One region of the Spirillospora sp. NPDC052242 genome, then DNA from elsewhere that is predicted to be linked to it. Evidence: predicted binding sites of a transcription regulator. Region 1 holds the regulator's gene; the other holds the start of a gene.

The links. Region 1 encodes HrcA, which represses chaperone genes, less so after heat shock. Its sites were predicted from a motif close to TTGGCACTCTCNNNNNGAGAGTGCCAA; they were not measured.
Region 2: the regulator HrcA is predicted to act here: its motif matches at 3,942-3,968, upstream of groL (chaperonin GroEL).

What each region holds. Positions count from the first base shown of each region.
Region 1 is NZ_JBFAUZ010000006.1:167,527-175,393, forward strand. Features, by position in the region: gene AB0L25_RS07180 (hypothetical protein) at 1-634, opposite strand, end outside; gene AB0L25_RS07185 (hypothetical protein) at 776-1,654, opposite strand; gene AB0L25_RS07190 (hypothetical protein) at 1,821-2,261, shown strand; gene hemW (radical SAM family heme chaperone HemW) at 2,292-3,500, shown strand; gene AB0L25_RS07200 (DUF3097 domain-containing protein) at 3,703-4,518, opposite strand; gene hrcA (heat-inducible transcriptional repressor HrcA) at 4,745-5,758, shown strand; gene dnaJ (molecular chaperone DnaJ) at 5,759-6,892, shown strand; gene AB0L25_RS07215 (16S rRNA (uracil(1498)-N(3))-methyltransferase) at 6,994-7,725, shown strand; gene AB0L25_RS07220 (hypothetical protein) at 7,750-7,867, opposite strand, start outside.
Region 2 is NZ_JBFAUZ010000085.1:6,516-14,382, reverse strand. Features, by position in the region: gene thrC (threonine synthase) at 1-495, shown strand, start outside; gene AB0L25_RS39835 (MoaD/ThiS family protein) at 516-794, shown strand; gene AB0L25_RS39830 (prolipoprotein diacylglyceryl transferase) at 1,157-2,056, shown strand; gene AB0L25_RS39825 (DUF5959 family protein) at 2,334-2,738, shown strand; gene AB0L25_RS39820 (NUDIX hydrolase) at 2,739-3,212, opposite strand; gene AB0L25_RS39815 (hypothetical protein) at 3,376-3,795, shown strand; gene groL (chaperonin GroEL) at 4,099-5,727, shown strand; gene AB0L25_RS39805 (DUF4132 domain-containing protein) at 5,877-7,867, shown strand, end outside.

The sequences.
Region 1 (7,867 bases):
GCAGGCCGGGCGTGTCGGTGCCGCCGTCCTCGTTGCTCCACACGAGCGAGTACTCGATGATCCGGTGCCCGGCCGTCGCCGCGGGCCGCGTCTCGTGCCACGCGACGAGCGGCGCGTCGGTCGCCGCGTTCTGGTGCGGGTCGCCGAACGGCCAGCCCGTCCGCCCGACGATCACGGGGGCGTGCCGCAGCGCGAGCTGCCCGGCCTCCGGCACGGTGACGCGCGGGCCCGCGAGCGTCACGCTCCCGGCCGCGTCGGCGCTCGCCTCCGCGAACCGCAGCGTGACCTCGTGCGGGCCCTGCGCGACGTGCCCGATCCCGAGGCTGCGCGGCACCGGATCGGACGACGGGACGACGACGTCGGTGACGTGCCGCCCGTCCACCGAGACCGCCACCACGGCGGACTCGGCGCCCGCCCGCCCCCAGGAGACGCCCGGCGCCGACGCGGTGAAGCCGAGCACGGCCTCCCCGGCCCGGTCGGCGGTGAACGCGATCGTCCGCGCGCCGCCGTCCCGCTCCAGGACGATCGTGCCCGGTGCGGCGGCGCGCGCGGCCGTCCCGGGGACGAGCGCGAGGGGCGCGGCCGCGAGGGCGGCGGTCAGAAACGAGGCGGCGTGACGCGCGCGGCTTCCCATGATCGGGAACGTAGGGCCGCCGGGTTGCGGCACGGTGACGGATCGGTCCCTCGCGGGTGACGGATCCGCCGTGCGCGCGCCCGTCCGCAGGTCGGCGCGGGGAGGCCCGGGCGGCGTGGCCGGATCCGGACGTCCGGGGCGTCAGCGTCCGCGGTGCCCGGGAGCGGACGGGAAGTGCAGGGAGACCGTCGTGAAACGGCCGGACCGCGGCGCCGGCGGGTCTGGTTCGTGCAGGTTGAGGCCCATCGCGGGGATCCGCGCCGTCCGGCCGCGCTCGACGACCTCGTGGCCGAGGTCCCGGAAGAGGGTGACGACGTCGGCGGCGGGATCGTCGAGCAGGTCGACGCCGTCCAGGCGCAGCCGCAGCTCCGGGTTGCCGCCCCAGCCGGACCGGCGGGCGCCGACGATCTCGGCGAGCCGCTCGACGCCGTCCGCGCCCTCCTCCGTCGACAGCGCCAGCGACCCGCGGCCGACCCGCACGCTGCGATGCCCGGCGAAGCCGCACACGAACGCGTCCCGCGGCGGCGGCGTCCCGCAGTGCTCGGCGACGGCGTCGAGCGTGGTCCACGCGTCGGCGGCGCGGGTCGAGAACAGCAGGTGGGCGTCCGGGAGCACCGCGCCGCGCCCCGGTTCGAGCGTGACGACGAACGGCGGCACCTTCCCGGGGAACCGCGCCGGGTCCGGCTCCGCGAGGGTGACGAGCCCCTCCCACGCGACCGGGTCGTCGACGGCGAACCAGCTGATCGCGGCCTCGGCGCCGAACGCGCCGAACGTCGCGTCCGTCAGCCCCTCGTCGACGAGCCGGCGCAGGCCGTCCGCCGTGTCCGCGAGACGGCCGCGCCACCACGGGGGCTCCGGGTCGTTCCGCCGCCCGGCCGGGTTCCAGCGCGTCCCGGACGCCGGCAGCTCCGTGCGGCTTTCGCCGCCCGCGTCGTCCACGACCGTGCAGTGCCAGCCGTCCGGGCCGCCGCGCAGCAGCACCCGCGCCGGCGGCCGTCCGGTCCCCGCCTCGATGCGCATCCGACGAGCCTAGCCGGGGCGCGCCCGGCCCGGCGCCCGGCTCGTCCAAGATCGTCCGTGCGGCTCGCGGACGTTCGCGCGCGACACGCCGCAGGCCGTTCGTCCCGGGCGCCGATGTCGGTACGGTCGGAGGGCAGTGGCCGCGACGGGTAGCGGAGGTTCGAGGGTGGCCCACTCCGAGCAGGTTCTGCGTTCCCCCAAGGAGCGGGACACGGTGAACGGCGCCGTCCGCGCGCTGCGGTCGGCGGCCCCCGCCGGCTGGGAGCGGCTCGGGCTGGACTTCCGCGCCATCGTCGGGATCGACTGCGCGTCCTTCGAGATCGTCGACGCCGCCGGCGGGCGCCGCACCGCCATGCCGCCCGGCCACGCCGTCGGCAAGATGGACGAGCTGCGCCGCGTCATGTACCGGCGGGGGAAGGGCGCATGGTTCACCGCCCGGCTGCGCGTCGAACGGTCCGGGCGGTTCAGCGCCGAGTTCGACTACGACGGCGAACCCGACTTCGTCCCCCCGCTGCCGCCGTCCGCCTACGCGCAGGACCTCGACCGGTTCCCGCGCGCCGAGGAGTACATCCCCGGCTGGCTGCGGGAGAAGCTCCGCCTGGCCTGACCACGCCCCCGCGCGCGGCAGACTGGGAGCATGCCCGCGACCCTGCCCGACGGCGACCCCGTACCGGCCGACGGCGCCCTGCCGTCCGGCGCCCTCGACGGCCTGGGCACGCGGCCCTTCGCGTTCTACGTGCACGTCCCGTTCTGCGTGACCCGCTGCGGCTACTGCGACTTCAACACCTACACGGCCACCGAGCTGGGCCCGGGCGCGAGCCGCGACTCCTACGCCGACACCGCCGTCGCCGAGGTCCGGATGGCGCGGCGCGTCCTCGGCGACGCCGACCTGCCCGTCCAGACGGTCTTCGTCGGCGGCGGCACCCCCACCCTCCTCGCCCCGGACGACCTGGGCCGCGTCCTCGCCGCGATCGACGCCGAGTTCGGCCTGGCCCCCGGCGCGGAGATCACCACCGAGGCCAACCCCGAATCCGTCGACGACGCGTACCTCGCCAAGCTCCGCGAGGCCGGCTTCACCCGCGTCTCGTACGGCATGCAGAGCGCGCGCGAGCACGTCCTGGCCGTCCTGGAGCGGACCCACACGCCCGGACGCGTCCCCCAGGTCGTCGACTGGACGCGCAAGGCGGGCTTCGAGCACATCAACCTGGACCTCATCTACGGCACCCCCGGGGAGACCGACGACGACTGGCGCGCGTCCCTGGAGGCGGCCCTCGCGTCCGAGCCCGACCACGTGTCGGCCTACGCGCTGATCGTCGAGGAGGGCACCCGGCTGGCCGCGCAGGTCCGCCGCGGCGAGCTGGCGGCGCCCGACGACGACGCCATGGCCGACCGGTACCTGCTGGCCGACGACCTGCTCTCCGCGCACGGCCTGCACTGGTACGAAATCTCCAACTGGGCGACGGGCCCCGACGCCGCCTGCCGCCACAACCTCCTGTACTGGACGGGCGCCGACTGGTGGGGCGTCGGCCCGGGCGCGCACAGCCACGTCGGCGGCACCCGCTGGTGGAACGTCAAGCACCCCGCCGCCTACGCGTCCCGCCTCGCCGAGGGCGTCACCCCCGCCCACGCCCGCGAGATCCTCGACGCCGACGACCGCCGCGTCGAACGCATCATGCTCGAACTCCGCCTCGCCGACGGCTGCCCCACCGCCCTCCTCGACGACGCCGCCGTCCGCCGCCTCATCACCGACGGCCTCCTCGAACGGGCCCCCTACGCCGAAGGCCGCGCCGTCCTCACCCGCCGGGGCCGCCTCCTGGCCGACGCGGTCGTCCGAGACCTGTGCTGAGCGAAACCCGGTCGGCCTCCGGGCGCTGCGCGCCCTCCGGCCGCCCGGACAACCCGCCCCCCGGCGGTGACTGTGGTGCCGCGGCCCGCGTGGTGGCCCGGCTCCGAGGGGCGGCGCCGCGCTGAGCGCCTTGGGGGCCGTCTTGTGCTTGTGGTGGCTCTGCTGCGGTGCGGGGCGTTCCGGGGGTGTCGGGTGTGGGGGGTTAGGGGGCGGTCACGAAGTCGATCAGTTCTTCTACGCGGCCCAGGAGGGCGGGTTCTAGGTCGGTGTAGGTGGTCACGGAGGCGAGGATGCGCTTCCAGGCGGCGCCCACGTCGGGGGCCCAGCCGAGGGCGTCCAGGACGCCCTCCTTCCACGGGACGCCGCGGGGGACGCGGGGCCAGGCGGGGATGCCGACGGCGGCGGGCTTGACGGCCTCCCAGACGTCGACGAACGGGTGGCCGGCGATCAGGACGTGCGGGGACGAGACGCGCGCGGCGATGCGGCTCTCCTTGGAGCCCTCGACGAGGTGGTCGACGAGGACGCCGAGGCGGCGGCCTTCGGCGGGGCCGAACTCGTCGACGATCGCGGGGAGGTCGTCCACGCCCTCCAGGTACTCGACGACGACGCCCTCGACGCGGAGGTCGTGGCCCCAGATCTTCTCGACCAGTTCGGCGTCGTGCACGCCCTCGACGTAGATGCGGCTCTCCTTTGCGACCTGCGCGCGCAGGCCCCGGACGGCGACGGAGCCGGACGCCGAGCGCGCGGGGCGGCGCGGGGCCGCCTCGGGACGGACGAGCGTGACCGGGGCGCCGTCGATCAGGAAGCCCGCCTTGGTGAGCGGGAACACGCGGCGCTTGCCGAAGCGGTCCTCGAGGGTGACGCCGAACTTGTCGCAGGCCACGACGGCGCCGCAGAATCCGCTGTCCGGGTCCTCGGCGACCAGCCCCGGTTCGGCCGGGATCTCCGGGACGAGGCCCTTGCGGGGCCTGCGCCAGTCGCCGGACAGCACGTCGTTGCCGTAGTCCTTACTCCGCACAGGTCCGCAGATTAACCGGACGGCGGCCGCGGGCGGTGTCGTCCCCGGTCGCTCGGCGTGGCGCCCGATCCGGATAGGATCGCGCCGCCGCCGGGGCCGGGACCCTCCAGAAGGGCGCCCGCGGGTCGTACACTTGGCACTCAGGAGTAAGGAGTGCCAGCGGCACGGGGCCGGACGGCACCGGATGATCGGGGGGCCAGTGGCAGCGCACGAGGGAGGTGACAACGTGCTGGACGACCGGAAACTCGCGGTCCTGCGCGCCATCGTCGAGGACTTCGTGTCCACGAACGAACCCGTGGGTTCCAAGGCCTTGGCGGACCGGCACAACCTCGGCGTGTCCCCCGCCACGATCCGCAACGACATGGCGGTTCTGGAGGAGCAGGGGTACATCGCGCAGCCGCACACGAGCGCGGGCCGCGTCCCCACCGACAAGGGGTACCGGCTGTTCGTCGACCGGCTGTCGACGATCAAGCCGCTGTCGGCGCCCGAGCGGCGGGCGATCGAGACGTTCCTGTCCGGCGCGTACGACCTCGACGACGTCGTCGGCCGGACGGTGAAGCTGCTCGCGCAGCTGACCCGGCAGGTCGCGGTGGTGCAGTACCCGTCGCTGACGCGGTCGACGGTGCGGCACGTCGAGCTGGTGCGGGTGGCCGAGAGCCGGCTGCTGCTCGTCCTGATCACCGACACGGGACGGGTGGAGCAGCGGGTCATCGAGACGCCCGCCGAGATCTCCGAGGAATCGATCGGGCACCTGCGGGCGTTGCTCAACACGTGCCTGGACGGGCTCGGGCTCGGCGAGGTGCCGACGGCCGTCGCGGACCTGCCGGACAAGGTGGGGCCGGACGAGCGGCCGGTGGCGGCCGCGGTGCTGTCGGTGCTGCTGGAGACGCTCGTCGAACGGCACGAGGAGAAGATCGTTTTCGCCGGCGCGGCGAACCTGGCCGCGGTGGACTTCTCGCAGAGCCTGCGGGAGGTGCTGGTCGCGCTGGAGGAGCAGGTCGTGCTGATGCGGCTGCTCGGCGAGTCCGGCGACTCCTCTACTGTTACGGTGCGGATCGGCACCGAGAACCCCGAATTGGGGCTCCGATCGACCTCGGTCGTCGCCGCCGACTACGGCGTCGGCGACCTCACGCTGGCCCGGCTGGGAGTGCTCGGGCCTACACGCATGGATTACCCCAGCACGATGGGAGCGGTACGGGCAGTGGCACGCTACGTGGGACAGATCCTGGCGGGGTCGTAAGTGGCCAACGACTACTACGCGACTCTAGGGGTCGGCCGGAACGCGAGCGCCGACGAGGTCAAGAAGGCCTACCGCCGGCTCGCGCGGGAACTCCACCCGGACGTCAACCCCGACCCGGAGACCCAGGAGAAGTTCAAGGAGATCACCCAGGCGTACGAGGTGCTCTCCGACCCGAAGAAGCGGGAGATGTACGACCTGGGCGCGGACCCGTTCGCGCCCGGCGGCGGGGGCGGCGCCGGCGGGTTCGGCGGCGCGGGGTTCCCGTTCAGCGACATCATGGACGCGTTCTTCGGGACGTCGACGTCGCGCGGCCCCCGGTCGCGGGCGCGGCGCGGGCGGAACGCGACGCTACGGGTCGAGCTCGACCTGTCGGAGACCGCGTTCGGCACCACCCGGGAGCTGACCGTGGACACCGCGGTGGCCTGCTCGGCGTGCGAGGCGACGGGCTGCGCGCCCGGCACCCACCCGGAGACCTGCGACACCTGCCACGGGCGCGGCGAGGTGCAGCAGGTGCAGCGCTCGTTCCTGGGCCAGGTCATGACGGCCCGGCCCTGCCCGGCGTGCGGCGGCTTCGGCTCGGTGATCCGCACACCGTGCACCGAGTGCTCCGGGGACGGGCGCGTCCGCACCCGGCGCACCGTCAAGGTCAAGATCCCGGCGGGCGTGGAGAACGGCATCCACATCCAGCTCGCGGGCGAGGGCGAGGTCGGCCCCGGCGGCGGCCCGCCCGGCGACCTGTTCCTGGAGATCGTGGAGCGCGCGCACCCGATCTTCGAGCGGGAGGGCGACGACCTGCACTGCACGGTCGAGATCCCGATGACGGCGGCGGCGCTCGGCACCAGCGTCACGATCGAGACGCTCGACGCGGCCGAGGAGATCGACATCAAGCCGGGCACGCAGTCCGGCCAGGTGATCACCCTCTACAACCGGGGCGTGCGGCACCTCAACGAGAGCGGACGCGGCGACCTGATGATCCACGTGAACGTGGAGACGCCCGGCAAGCTCGACGAGGAGCAGGAGGAGCTGCTGCGGCGGCTCGCGGTGCTGCGCGGCGAGGAGCGCCCGCCCGGCAAGTTCGCGCCGGGGCAGCGCGGGATGTTCTCCCGCCTGCGGGACGTGTTCAACCAGCACTGAAGAGAGACGGTGACGGCCTACCGGGAGGGCCGTGACGGTGCCGATGAGGACCCCGGGGACGCGGCCGCGTCCCCGGGGTCCGGTGACGTTGGGGGAGAGCGATGAGTCCGCCGGTGTTCCTCGCCGGGACGGCCGCGCTGGAACGCGACCGCGTCGTCCTGGACGGCCCCGAGGGGCGGCACGCCGCGACCGTGCGGCGGCTGCGGCCCGGTGAGCGCGTCGACCTCACCGACGGGGAAGGGCTGCTCGCGGAGTGCGTCGTCACGGCGGCCGACCGGGCGTCCCTCACGCTGGAGGTCGCGGCCCGGCACCGCGAGCCGCCGCCGGAACCGCGCCTGGTCGTCGTGCAGGCGCTGCCGAAGGGCGACCGGGGCGAACTGGCGGTGGAGACGATGACCGAGGCGGGCGTGGACGAGATCGTCCCGTGGGCCGCCGCGCGGTGCGTCACCCAGTGGCGTCCCGAGCGCCGCGAGAAGGCCCTGGGCCGCTGGCGGAACGCCGCCCGGGAGGCCGGCAAGCAGGCCCGGCGGAGCCGCCTGCCGCACGTGCCCGACCTCGCGTCGACCGCCGACGTCGCGCGGCGGCTCGCGGACGCGTCCGCGGCGCTCGTCCTGCACGAGGGGGCCGCCGAGCCGCTCAGCGGCGTCCGTCCGCCCGCGTCGGGGGAGGTCGTCCTGGTGGTCGGGCCCGAGGGCGGGATCGCCGAGGACGAGCTGGCCGCGTTCGGCGCGGCCGGGGGACGTCCGGTGCGGCTCGGCCCGACGGTGCTGCGCACCTCGACGGCCGGGGTCGCGGCGGCCGCCGTGCTGCAGGCCGCCACCGGCCGCTGGTGAGGGGCCGCCGGGCGGCCGTCCCGGTCAGGGACCGGCCTGCCCGGCGTCCTGCTGCTTCGTGGTCGACGGGGTGTCGCTGGGCGTCGGCGTCTGCTGGTCGCTCGGCTCCGGCGAGGGGTCGGGCGAGGTGGGCGTCGACGAG
Region 2 (7,867 bases), on a different contig from region 1:
ATCGACAAGGCGTTCCAGGAGCTCATCAAGCTCGGCCTCGTCGAGGACCGCCCCTACAAGGTGTTCGGCGCGCAGGCCGCCGGCTGCTCCCCGGTGTCCGCGGCGTTCAAGGCCGGGCACGACGTGATCCGCCCGGTCAAGCCCGACACCATCGCCAAGTCCCTCGCCATCGGCAACCCCGCCGACGGCCCGTACGTCCTGGACGTCGCCCGCCGCACCGGCGGCGCCATCGAGGACGTCACCGACGAGCAGATCGTCGAGGGCATCCGGCTGCTCGCCCGCACCGAGGGCGTCTTCGGCGAGACCGCGGGCGGCGTCACCGTCGCGACCCTCCGCAAGCTGATCGAGGACGGCGCGCTCGACCCCGCCGCCGAGACCGTGATCATCAACTCCGGGGACGGGCTGAAGACCCTGGACGCCGTCGCCCCCGTGGTCGCGCCGAGCGCGAACATCGCCCCGTCCCTGGAAGCGTTCCGCGCCGCGGGCCTCGCCTGACAACGAGAAGGAGCCGAGCAATGAGCAGCGTGTCCGTGCGGATCCCGACGATCCTGCGCACCTACACCGGCGGCGAGGCGGAGGTGAAGGCCGAGGGCGAGACCCTGCGCGCCGTCGTCGCCGACCTCGAGGCCGGCTACTCCGGGATCTCCGCCCGCATCCTCGACGACGCCGGCAAGATCCGCCGGTTCGTCAACGTGTACGTGGGCGACGAGGACGTCCGGTTCGCCGAGGGCCTCGACACCCCGACCCCGCCCGGCACCCAGATCTCGATCATCCCCGCGGTCGCCGGCGGCTGACGCCCGTCCCGCCCGTCCCGACCCGACCCGCCCGGCGCACGTCGGACGTGCGCCGGGCGGGTCGCTCGTCCCGGTGTCGGGTGACAGCGCCGACCACGCGAAGTATGCCGGGCGCTTTGCGGTATATATCCACCGGCTACATTGGTGGATAACTGGACATAACGGGTTCAATTCTAGTGATCATCTCTTTTCCCGAGACCCGTGCTCGGCTGGGTACTCGCTTTCTCTGCCTCCGCTTTTGCTGGGATGATCTTGGAAAATGTTGGCCGAGGACTTGAGTGTTGCGTCATTTCTTTCCTGGAAGAGTTGGGGCTGAGTGCTCCAGCAGGGAGCGCGTCGCTTCGCAAACAGAAGGGAAAGGCATGAATCGCATTGCTCGTGCGGCGGTGATCGGCGGGATCGCGATGGGTGCGCCCATCCTCCTGGCGCCGTCGGCCATGGCGGCCCCGGAGGCCACGGCGAAGAAGGACATCAACGTCTTCATCGTGGAGAACGCCACCGTCGGCCACAACGGCCCGGTCTACGTCGTCGAGAGCGGCCCGGGTGACCTCGCGTACAGCAACGTCACCGGCTCGCCCAAGGCGTCGCCCAAGGTGGGCAACGAGTCGGTCGAGGCCGGCGACATCAAGACCGACCTCAAGGGCGGCAAGGGCAACACCGTCGTCAACGAGATCGAGGGCGCCGAGCAGGACTCGGTGAAGAGCGACGGCAAGGGCCACGCCAAGGAGGCGGACGGCCAGCACGCCAAGGCCGAGGAGGCGAAGCCCGAGGCCAAGCCGGAGGCCCACGCTCAGGAGGCCCACGCTCAGGAGGCCAAGCCCGAGGCTCACGCCCAGGAGGCCAAGCCCGAGGCTCACGCCCAGGAGGCCAAGCCCGAGGCCCACGCCCAGGAGGCGAAGCCCGAGGCCAAGCCGGAGGCCCACGCCCAGGAGGCTCAGGGCGAGGAGGCCGGCACGCCCGAGCAGAGTGCCCGCACCGGTGGCCACGATGACCACAAGGGCGGCCACGGGGACCACAAGGGCGGCCCGGACACCGTGTTCTCGGCGAAGCACTCGAAGGTCGGCGTCAACGGCCCGACCATCGTCGCCGAGTCCGGCCCCGGCGACCTCGCGTTCAGCAACGTCACCGGCTCGCCGGAGGCGTCGCCCGAGGTCGGGAACGAGTCGGTGAAGACCGGCGACTTCCACACCACGCTCAAGGACGGCAAGGGCAACACCGCGATCAACGAGGTGGAGGGGTCCGAGCAGGACTCCGTGAAGTAGTCCGCGGCCCCGCCGAGCGGTGGCAGGTGCTCAGCGTGCCGACCATGGCCACCGACCGCAGGACAGCAATGCGGCCGACCGTCCCAGCCGGTCGGCGGGGATCGATCCCGAACGGCCGCTCCGGACACCACGTCCGGAGCGGTCGTTCACATATCGGAACCGCCGCCGAAAAACGCCCCCCGATCCCGCCGCCGTTCACCTCGCGAACCGGCGCCGGTCCCCATATGTGCACCCGTTCCGGCGGCGGCCGGGCGCCCGCGGTGTCTAGCATGTGGCGATGACGGCTAGCGATGTGCCCGACCTGATCCATCTGGCGGACGATCTCGGCAACGGCGTCGTCCACCGGTTCACGGCCCTGGACGGCGACGTCCTGACGGGCGAGATCGAGGTCTGCAGCCCCTTCGTGAACGGCCGGGTGCCGAGCACCGTGTTCCCCGACGAGCTCGACGAGTGGGGCGAGGTCCTCGACGACCTCGACCGGGGCGACAACACGGCCTGGCGCGAGGACGGCCGCGGCGCGGAGATCTGGCTCGAACTGGACGACGACGACCGCCTGCACGTGACCGTGGTCGACGGCCGGGCGTCCCTCACCGCGGTGGAACTCACCATCGAGGTCCCCGACGGATGGCTGGACGACCACTACGCCCGCCTGGACGCCCTCCGGAAAGCGATCGCCACCTGATCAGTGCCGGACCGGCCCGCCGACCGGAACCCCCGCGACGTGCCCGGTCGGCGGCCGCGTCCGCGCCAGGGCGAGCCCGACATCCACCAGCGACGACCGCCCCAGCCGGACGACGTCCGCGATCGGCGTCCAGACCGACTCGGCCGTCGCGCCGCCCGGCTCGGGCCGGAGCCGCCCCCCGGTGATGCGCACCTGGTAGAAGATTCCGACGTTGTGGTGCTCGGGTCCGCCCGGAACGGCGCGCTCCGCCGCGGGGATCACCCGCGAGTCGACGCCCAGCAACCGCTCGACCACCGCGTCGCAGCCGGTCTCCTCGGCCACCTCCCGGACCACCGCGTCGAACGGATCCTCCGCGTGCTCGACCCCGCCGCCCGGAAGCGTCCAGTTGCTCTCACCCGCCCGCGACACATGCCGCGCGAGCAGCACCCGCCCGTCCTCGACGCACACGGCATAAGCCGCCAACCGAAAACTCACCCAAGCCCCAAAGCTATCCAGACCTCGCCACACGCGAAACACCACACCCGCAGCAGGGCATGGGCACACGCATTGACATCACTGCCGGCACCAGAGGGCAATTATGACCTACAGACTCGTGTTCTTCTGTAAAGGAGCAGAACAGGAGACTGCCGCAGGGGCAATGGACCGTGTGCTGGATGCTCTACTGGAGAACGGACCGCCTCTCCTCGGCGAACAGGGGCCTTATCTACCGGGCGAGTGGCCGGAACCCGAAATCGATGCCGTCCATAGCTTCAGGCTGGTCACCGGCACCGACCGGCAGAGACCGGCGGCCGACTACCTGCTGCTGGAAATCCACGCCGGCGTGCGGTCCATCGCCGAAGACGTGATCGCGGCGGACCCGGACGACGAGCACGGCGTCTGGGGCAGCGACCTCATGGCCGTCATCACCCTGACCGGTGCCCGCCCGGATTGGCCGCTGGTGGACCGCATATGGACGGTGCTGGAAAGCCTCTGGTCAGCGGTGCCATGGGACAGAACGTCCGGCTTCGCGGTAGCAGCCGAGACCCCAAGACCGCTCCGCAGCGACCCCCCGCCCTGACCTCGGCAGGTGTCCGACGACACGCTCAGGACGCCCCTGGTAGCGGCTCCGGGGCTGGTCAGGGTGGGTCTGGGGAGGTAGACGAACCTTCCTTCGCGGAGGGTGCGCGTTGCTTGCACTCGACAGGGTAGAGTGCTAAAAAACGGTTGGCACTCCACTGTGGAGAGTGACAACTTCACAGTCTGGGTCGGGGCGATGAGGCCTCGGAGCGGCGGCGGAATGGGAGTCGTCGGCCGGGGTCGTCCGTCGCGGGCGTCGGCTCGATCCGTCTAAGCCACCTTGTTCCGGGAGGACTTGGAGCCTATGGCTGCAAAGATGATCGCGTTCGACGAGGACGCCCGTCGCGGTCTCGAGCGGGGCATGAACCAGCTCGCCGACGCCGTGAAGGTGACGCTCGGCCCCAAGGGCCGCAACGTCGTGCTGGAGAAGAAGTGGGGCGCCCCCACGATCACCAACGACGGTGTGTCGATCGCCAAGGAGATCGAGCTCGAGGACGCCTGGGAGAAGATCGGCGCGGAGCTCGTCAAGGAAGTAGCGAAGAAGACCGACGACGTCGCCGGTGACGGCACCACGACGGCGACCGTGCTGGCCCAGGCGCTCGTGCGCGAGGGTCTGCGCAACGTCGCTGCGGGCGCCAACCCGATGTCGCTGAAGCGGGGCATCGAGGCCGCGGTCGAGCGGGTCAGCGAGGAGCTGTCCAAGCTGGCCAAGGACGTGGAGACCAAGGAGCAGATCGCCTCCACCGCCTCCATCTCCGCCGGCGACCAGCAGATCGGCGAGATGATCGCCGAGGCGATGGACAAGGTCGGCAAGGAAGGCGTCATCACGGTCGAGGAGAGCCAGACCTTCGGTCTGGAGCTCGAGCTGACCGAGGGCATGCGCTTCGACAAGGGCTACATCTCGCACTACTTCGTGACCGACCCCGAGCGCATGGAGGCGGTCCTCGAGGACCCGTACCTCCTGATCGTCCAGGGGAAGGTGTCGGCCAACAAGGACCTGCTGCCGGTCCTCGAGGGCGTCATGCAGTCCGGCAAGCCGCTGCTGATCATCGCCGAGGACGTCGAGGCCGAGGCGCTGGCGACGCTGATCGTCAACAAGATCCGCGGCATCTTCAAGTCCGTGGCCGTGAAGGCCCCGGGCTTCGGCGACCGCCGCAAGGCCATGCTGGGCGACATCGCCACCCTGACCGGTGGCCAGGTCATCAGCGAGGACGTGGGCCTCAAGCTCGAGAACACCACGCTCGACATGCTGGGCCGCGCCCGCAAGGTCGTCGTCGCCAAGGACGAGACCACCATCGTGGACGGCGCCGGTGACGCCAACGAGATCGCCGGTCGGGTCAACCAGATCCGCACCGAGATCGACAACACCGACTCCGACTACGACCGCGAGAAGCTCCAGGAGCGCCTGGCCAAGCTCGCGGGCGGTGTGGCGGTCATCAAGGCCGGCGCCGCGACCGAGGTGGAGCTCAAGGAGCGCAAGCACCGCATCGAGGACGCCGTCCGCAACGCCAAGGCCGCGGTCGAGGAGGGCATCGTCCCCGGCGGTGGCGTGGCGCTGCTGCAGGCCGGCACCAAGGCGTTCGACAAGCTCGAGCTGCAGGGCGACGAGGCCACGGGTGCCAACATCGTCAAGCGCGCGCTCGAGGAGCCGCTGAAGCAGATCGCCGTGAACGCCGGCCTCGAGGGCGGCGTCGTGGTGGAGAAGGTCCGCAACCTGACGCCGGGTGAGGGCCTGAACGCCGCCACGGGCGACTACGTCAACATGTTCGACTCCGGGATCCTCGACCCGGCCAAGGTGACCCGGTCCGCGCTGCAGAACGCCTCGTCGATCGCCGCGCTGTTCCTGACCACCGAGGCCGTCATCGCCGAGAAGCCCGAGAAGAACGCGGCCCCGGCGGGCGGCATGCCCGACGCCGGCGGCATGGACTTCTGATCGGGTCCACGCCCACCCGCATCGGGTGAACGGCTGCAAAAGGGGGCGGTCCCGCGGGACCGCCCCCTTTCGCGTGCCCGAGAACGAGTGAACCGATCTTCGAACACGTGCGTCCGATCCCCACATTCACCGACGTCGGAAGGATCGGGATGAGCGACGCGCTGCCCCGGCTGCTGGTCGACCCGCCCTGGGAACGGGACGCCCGCGCGTACCGCGAGACGACCAGGGCCGCGGCGAAAGGGGCCGCGCTCGTCCCGGGCCTGGAGCCGCCCGCGGACCGGAGCCTCGTGTGGGCGGACGGCGAGCGGGAGGAATGGCTGAAGCTCTGCGACAGGCCGTCCTATCTCGGCGACAAAGAGAAGGCGATCCTGGAGAGCGAAGGGTGGGAGGGGCTCGTCCGGGCGTACGAGGACGGGACGGTCACCTACACGCCGTGCCAGACGTACATGTTCAAGCGCGCCCCCGAGGAGCTCGTCCGGCCGCTGCTGGCGGACTGGAGCACCAACCCCAAGGGAGGCTCGGGTCCCAGGGGCGACGACCTCAAGGCGCTGCTGGCCCGCTTCGGACTCGACGCCCACCACATCGTGTTCCCGCACGCCAAGGTCGACCGCCGCTACGGCGGCGACCGGGCGCTGCTGCCCCTCCTCGACCTGGAGACGGCCGTGCTGATGGCCCACTGGCTGTCGCAAGGTTCGACCCGGCGCGTCGCCGCCGAGTGGCTCTCCGGGCACGGCGCCGACGCGGTGCCGTTCCTGGTGCCGGACGCGCTGGGCAAGGCGCGCGTCCCGCGTGACAAGGCCCGGGCGGCGCTGGCCCACATCGCGTCCCGGCACGGCGTCCCGGCCGTGGTGGACGCCGCCCGCCGGTACGGCGACCGCGCGGCCGAGGCCGTCGAGGGGTTCCTGGCCGAGGAGAGCGCCCAGGAGGCACCGGCGGAGCCGCCCGCCAAGCCCGTCCGGCCCCTGACGGCCACCTGGCTGAACCGGGACGAACTGCCCGAGGTCCGTCTGCGGGACGGACGGATGCTGCCGCCGGAGGCGATCGAGAACCTCATCGGCGCACTGACCCTCTACGTGGCCCTGCCGTGGGGCGGCGAGCCGACGACGAACCCGGAACTCGACGAGGCGCTCGACGCGTGCGAGCCCGCGTCGTTGGCCGCGTTCGGCCGCGCGATCTTCGAGCGCTGGATCGCGCAGCGGACGCCGTCCCGCAGCGGCTGGGTCCTCGACCAGCTCTGCCGGACGGCCGACGACGACGCCGCCCGGCGGCTCGGCGCCCTGCTGCTGAAGTGGCCGGGGTCGGGCACCGACAAGCACGCCGTGCAGGTGCTGCGGGCGATCGGCACCGACACCGCGCTGATCCAGCTGCACCGCGTCGCGCAGCGCGCGTCCGCCCCCGGCCGCCGCCGGACGGCCGAGAACTGCCTGGCCATGGCGGCGAAGGCGCGCGGGCTCTCCCCGGACGAACTCGCCGACCGGCTCGTCCCCGACCTCGGCCTCGACGACGCCGGGACGCTCGTCCTCGACTACGGCCCGCGCCGGTTCACGGTCGGGTTCGACGAGGAACTGCGGCCGTTCGTGATCGACGAGGCGGGCAAGCACCGCAAGGCCCTCCCGAAGCCCGGCGCGAAGGACGACGCCGACCTCGCGCCCGCCGCGTACCAGCGGTTCGCGGCGCTGAAGAAGGACGTGCGCGGCATCGCCGGCGACCAGATCCGGCGGCTCGAACGCGCGATGACGACCGGACGCCGGTGGACCGCCGACGAGTTCGAGCGGTACTTCGTCCGGCACCCGCTGCTGCGGCACATCGCCCGAAGGCTCGTCTGGACGACCGGCGGGACGGCGTTCCGGATCGCCGAGGACCGGACGTTCGCCGACGCCGCCGACGCCCCGGTGCGGCTCCCGGACGACGCGCGCATCGGCATCGCGCACCCCCTCGACCTCGGCGGCGCGGTCGCGGCGTGGGCCGAGCTGTTCGCCGACTACGAGATCGTCCAGCCGTTCCCGCAGCTCGGACGGCACGTGGACGAGCTCGGCGGCACCGAGCGCGACACCGGGCGGCTCGCGCGCTTCGAGGGCGCGACCGTCCCGTCCGGCGCGATCCTCGGGCTGCTGCGCAAGGGCTGGGAGCGCGGCCCGGC